One region of the Streptococcus sp. Marseille-Q5619 genome, then DNA from elsewhere that is predicted to be linked to it. Evidence: riboswitches for the same ligand, from Rfam matches in the RefSeq annotation. Region 1 holds a riboswitch; the other holds the start of a gene.

Region 1 (3,127 bases):
GAAACCTGTGTCATCTCAGAGGAAGGGATTTGAAATACTTCCCTTAGTTGTCCAACTCTTAGCTCCACCATATGGTCGATATAGGCTTCATAATCAGATAAATCATGGTCGCATAAAATAACTGTCTTCCCATCAAAGACCAACTCTTTTAGAATCTCCAAGATTTCTATCCTACTCTTGCGGTCAATGGAAGCAAAGGGCTCATCTAAGAGATAGACCTTAGGATTCATAGCAAAGAGAACAGCCAAAGCAGCCTTTTGCTTTTCTCCACCTGATAAGTGATGGATGGGACGGTGCAAGATGTCCTTGCAACGACATTGCTGGACAACCTCTGCTATTTTAGAATCAATTTCCTGAACGGGATAGCCGATATTCTCCAAGGTAAAAATCAGCTCCTCAAACAAGTTCTCCATGGTAAATTGATGATTGGGATTTTGAAAGAGAATACCAATCGTTTGGACACGTTCGATGATAGAAAGCTGACTGACTTCGCTCCCATCTATCAGTACTTGACCGCTATAGGGAAGAGAACTAACTTGGGCAATAACTTGAAAGAGGCTCGATTTTCCAGACCCACTGCTCCCAACTAACAAGGTAAAAGCTTGCTCATGAAAAGTAAAATCAAGCGGTTCCGAAAAAATTGGGGACTGAATCGCTCGTAGTTCCAGCCCCATCTATGCCTTTCCTCCAGTTGCAAACTGATGATAGAGTTTGACAATGGCACGAACCAAAATGGTACAGAAGAAATAAACAGAAATAAAACGTACCACAAGCAAGGAAAGGACAAACGGAAGTGAAAAGGCGTAGTAACCTAACTTAATGTATTCATAGATAAAGCTAACAAGCGTAATCCCAATACTATTAGCAGTTAGAGAGAGCCAACTTTCATAGCGATTTCTAGTTACGATAAAACCAAGTTCACTTCCCAAACCTTGAACCAAGCCGGACAAAAGGGCACCTAGACCGAATTGGCTACCATAAAGGACTTCAGCAAGCGCAGCTAGCACTTCTCCAATCGTTGCACTTCCGACTCTCGGAACAAAGATGGCAGCAATGGGCGCAGCCATACACCAGAGTCCAAAAAGGATTTCATTGGCAAAAGCCTGTAAACCAAGAGGTGTTAAGAGTAGGCTGAGAATATTATACACATATCCTGAACCAACGAAAACCCCACCAAAAAAGATAGACAAGAAAGCAAGCAAGATAACATCTTTTAACTGCCATTTTTTCAACATAAAAAAACTCCTTTTTTTAAAGAAAAGTGGGGCACTCAAGGTGAGCTACCAAAAGGCTTTATATCACCTTCATCCAGTTTCGTAAAAGAAAAAACTCTAATTACAGATAGAAATTAGAGTTTAGCTTACAAGATTAGACCGTTCTTTTCGACATACGAAAAAAACATTTCACATTTCCCTTCGCCAGTCTTAACTGTATCAGGTTCAATGGGTATCATCTCAGCCTAAAGCACCCCAAATGTCTTTATTATTTAATTATGTGATTATTATAACACACATTTTATACTAGTTCAAGAAATTGAACTGAAAATATAGCCTTGCACTCACAAAGACAGCAGATCTTTCTTGGGTTAGATCTATATCTATTGTTCACTCATTTCCCGAACAGTTTTTTCTATATTTTTTGCATACGATATTGCTGAAATGATTGAAACGCCGTCAACATTGGTCTTCATAATGTCTTTAATATGTTGCGTCTGTATCCCACCAATTGCAACTAAGGGCATTTGTGGCAATAGTTTTCTCATCAATTTAAGACCTTCATAACCTATAGCACCACCAGCATCATCTTTTGACTGGGTATCAAATACAGGACCAACACCAACATAATCTACATATTCAACTTTTGACTGTTGAAATTCTTTCTCGTTTTTTATAGAAAGACCAATTATTTTATCTGGCATCAATTTTCTAATTTCATCAACTCCAAGGTCATCTTGTCCTACATGTACGCCATCAGCGTCAATTTCCATCGCCAAATCAATATCATCATTAACAATAAACGGAACATTGTATTTTTTACAAAGATCCTGTAGTTTAATTGCTACTTCGACTTTTTCTTTACCTTCTAAGGCTCCCTCCCCTTTTTCACGAAATTGAAATAAGGTTATACCACCTTTTAAGGCTTCCTCAACGACTCTATATAGATCTTTACCTTGGCAAGTAGTCGTTCCACAAATAAAATATAGTTTTAGTAATTCTTTATGAAACATTTTACTTCACTCTTTTGAATTCCTTTACATCTTCATCTGTAATCTCATATAAGGCATTTATAAATTCAACTTTAAATGTCCCAGGAAGATGCCCATTGGGGCGTTTTTCTGCCATTTCTCCAGCGATATTGTAAACCAACATTGCTGTTTCTAATGATTTCAATTCTTGACCTTTTTCAAGTCCGATAAAGCTTGCTATTACAGCACCTAATAAGCATCCTGTCCCAATAACTTTTGGCATCATGGCACTACCATTATGAATCGTTACCACTTCTCCATTAACAGCAATCGCATCAACTTCTCCAGTCACTACTATTGGAATATGAAACTTAGCGTTGGCTGCTAGAGCAATCTCATCAATATTATCTACGCCCGCACTATCTACTCCTTTAGATGCCACATTTATTCCTACTAAAGAGGCAATCTCGCCAGCATTTCCTCTAATCGCTGCTAGTTTATAATTGTTGATTAGATCATCTGCTACTTTTTTTCTATATTCTCCTGCTCCACAGGCTACAGGATCTAAAACTGCTGGGACATTATATTTCTCTGCAATTTTCAGAGCAGCTTGGTATAAGTTCCAATTTTCATCCGTTAAAGTCCCAATGTTAATCAATAATCCTCCAGCATATTTTAATAGATCTTCTAAGTCTGCTGGGTACTCGCTCATAGCTGGTGAGGCACCCAGTGCTACTAATCCATTTGCTGTGAAATTTTTTACTACATCATTGGTGATGCAAATGACCAAAGGTGCTTTTTCTTTTAATAATTTTAAACTTGTCATATTGAAATCCTTCCTTTTCACTTTATACGATCTACTGATTTCGATTTATCTCTATCTTTAGTTGAGAATTTTTTTCAGTTACATTGAATGATTTACCTCGTCAAATTTGTCAGTAC
Region 2 (3,127 bases), on a different contig from region 1:
ATTCCAGATGTATTGTGTTCTACGATAGCTGCAACGGCAGTAATTCCTGCCCCTTTTTCCAATTTTTTAGCCATGTAGTCTTGGAAATAAACTGCAAATGGTGCCTTTCCGTTGATAACCAAGTCAGAAGAACTTTCTTCTGGTGGCAATTTCAAATCAACATCCACTCCAGCTTCTTTGAAATAACCTTTTTCCTTGGCAACATAAAGCCCTGTGTGGTTGGTATTTGGTGTCCAGTCTAGGATAAAGTCAACCTTCTTAAGTTCTGCCTCTTTGTTGTCTTTAGAAGCAGTTCCTTGACCACAGGCCACAAGCACAACAGCTACAAGAGCTGTTACAAGCGTTAAAAACACTTTCCATGTTTTCTTCATTTCAATTTCCTCTTTTCTTTTTCAGAAACATTCTAATTCTACGAACGTTTCCATTTAATAACATATTTCTCGCTGATATCGACCAACTTCATACCCAGAAGGCTGATAATCGATACCAGAATAATAATAGCAAACATGGTATCATACTGAAACAGTTTCTTGGACTGAATCATGTAGACACCTAGTCCTTCAAATCCTCCCAACCACTCAGATACCACGGTTGTGATAAAGGCATAGGAGACACTGACCCTCAGACCTGCATAAAAGTAAGGCAGACTGACTGGAATTTTAAAATGCCACAGGATTTGCCAAGGCTTGGCCCGCATCAGACTAAACAAGGTCAACATATCCTTGTCACAATGCCTAAAACCGTCCAAAATACTAACGATGATAGGAAAAGTTGTCGTCAAAATAATCAAGACAATCTTGGGCAGAATCCCATAACCTAGCCACAAGACCAAGATAGGAGCTATAGCAATGGTCGGAATGGTCTGAACGACCACCATCATAGGGTAAATCAAGTCATTGAGCCAAGTCAAACTGTCCATGAGCACAGCCATGAGACAGGCAATCAAGACTCCCAAAATTAGACCTAGCAAAGCCACTCTCAAGGTCGCCCAGCTATGGTACCAGAGAAATTCTCTATCACGAACAAAGGCCTGAAGAATTTCAAAAGGTGTCGGCAGGATAAACTTGGGGAGAAGTTTAAGAAAACCTGCTAACTGCCAGATTGACAAGACCCCCAGAAAGCCCAATAGACTAATGTGTCGTCTCAGTATACTTTTCAAGTTTCTCATCAATACTTAAAATCTCTCCTACATTTATTTTGACATTGGCAAAGACATTATCTGCCTCCTGCCCTGCCACTTCCAGCGCTTCTTTGAGAATGCGCATGAGCTCATCAAACTCCCCTTCCAAGACCGTTTCAAATGGTGTCACCACTATGGTCACTTCTTGAGCTTGTAGATAAGCAATGACTTGATCGATAACAGCAATCCGATCAATCCCCTGTGCTAGGGGTAAAACTTGCAAGGCGATGCTTGCTTTCATAAAAACCTCCTCTTCTCGTTTTCCTTTGACAAAAAGAAAAACCTTTACCATATATGGAAAAGGTCAAGAATAGACTAAGTATCGTTCCCTCCGCTGGCATTACCCAGATCAGGTGCGGTCGAAGTTTAACACTTCCTCTCAGACTGTACACAGACTCCCATATATTATATGGATATATGATAGCGCAAATTAAGAAAAATGTCAAGGAAACTGCTTACAGAAAAGAGCAGGAAACATTTCCTACTCCAATTTTCTATACTCGTTCTCCATCACTGTTTACTCTGTAGCCATCCACCGCCGTATTAACAGCTAAGACACCTGAAGAGTAAGAATAATACCACTTACCAGAAACTTGATACCAGCCTGTTTTCATTGCCCCTGAACTATCCAGATAATACCACGAGCCATTTTCCTTTAACCAGCCTGTCTGCATTTCACCAGATGATTTCAAATAATACCAGCTAGAACCATCTTTCAACCATCCCGTTGATTTAGACCCATTTGATTTAAAATGATACCAACTACCATTTATTTTCTTCCAACCGACAGTCGATCCATTATTTGAGCTATAATTAGAGCTATTCCCTGATTGGTTCTGATAATTTTGTGAAGAAGTCACTCCCTCTAGCTGGATATAACGACGACTTCCGTTATAAGCTGTATAACTCAACCACTTGTATCCATCTTTTTCGAGAATTTGATCATAATGAACCTTCTCCCCAGGATAATAGTAATCAATCGCAGTTGCGCTAGCTAGTGGCTGATTTTTGATAGCAGACTTAGACTTGAAATAATGTGTTCCTCCTGTTGAAACTGAGGTTTGACTATTCCCAACACTGCCACCAGCTAAATCTTTAAAATGAATAAATCCTGTCATCGTATTTGCTTTTATAATTCGTTTATTATAGGCTTCTGTATAACCATAGTTATATTCCTCGATCTCAATCTGATCTCCCATTACATTTGACACCCAGGCAACATGCCCATAAGTTCCTGCAGTAGACCAAGCAATAGAGCCAATCGCTGGTCTATTATCGACACGATAACCTTCACGACGAGCACGATAGCCCCATTCATTCGCATTTCCATAAGCCCTTGGAATCTCAAAACCATTGACATTACTCAAACGAAAGGCTGCAAAAGAAGTACACTGACGAGAATACATGCGCCACTGATCAATCTCCTGGCTCCCATTTTTATAATAAACAGGATAATCATCTCCACGCGCAATCGATCCATTTCCTCCAGAATAGGCATATACACTATCACTCGCTGCTAACATCAATCCTACTACTAAAAAAGGAACAACCTTTTTAGCTGATTTTCTGAAAGAAAACCTTGTCTCTGTTACTTTAAACGGTAAAATTTTCATTCTTCCTCCTTGAAAATAATATAAATCGAAGATTACCTTCACTTAAACTATTCGGAGAAAAAAGAAAAAGTGAGAAAATTTCTCACTTTAGTCCAGATAATGAATTAGATTTTTTTCTGTAAGGATATCTGAGTAAGTAAAGGATTCAACGTAAACATTAGCCTGTTTATCTCCTTCCACATTCCCAAATTCCACAATAAATAGGGATGGATAAACTTCAATTAACTTACCCAATCTATTTTTTTGACGCTTACGCCCATTTTCCAAGGTCATTTCAATTACATGACCCTCATGTGCCTTGATTTCCTCTTTGATTTTTTTCATCTTAGCTACA

Evidence for each region. A riboswitch is a leader RNA that binds a small molecule or an ion and turns the genes downstream of it on or off. The one in region 1 is predicted to bind thiamine pyrophosphate.
Region 2: it holds a riboswitch for thiamine pyrophosphate, as region 1 does, so the genes downstream of both, OC530_RS08350 (thiamine-binding protein) here and OC530_RS02380 (ECF transporter S component) in region 1, are expected to answer to the same signal.

What each region holds. Positions count from the first base shown of each region.
Region 1 covers NZ_CAMPPO010000002.1:247,215-250,341, forward strand. Annotated here, with positions in the region: gene OC530_RS02375 (ABC transporter ATP-binding protein) at 1-674, opposite strand, end outside; gene OC530_RS02380 (ECF transporter S component) at 675-1,235, opposite strand; TPP riboswitch at 1,394-1,482, opposite strand; gene thiE (thiamine phosphate synthase) at 1,598-2,227, opposite strand; gene thiM (hydroxyethylthiazole kinase) at 2,229-3,011, opposite strand.
Region 2 covers NZ_CAMPPO010000006.1:88,814-91,940, forward strand. Annotated here, with positions in the region: gene OC530_RS08340 (ABC transporter substrate-binding protein) at 1-371, opposite strand, end outside; gene OC530_RS08345 (ABC transporter permease) at 410-1,168, opposite strand; gene OC530_RS08350 (thiamine-binding protein) at 1,131-1,421, opposite strand; TPP riboswitch at 1,490-1,592, opposite strand; gene cbpD (choline binding-anchored murein hydrolase CbpD) at 1,675-2,793, opposite strand; gene OC530_RS08360 (Veg family protein) at 2,881-3,127, opposite strand, start outside.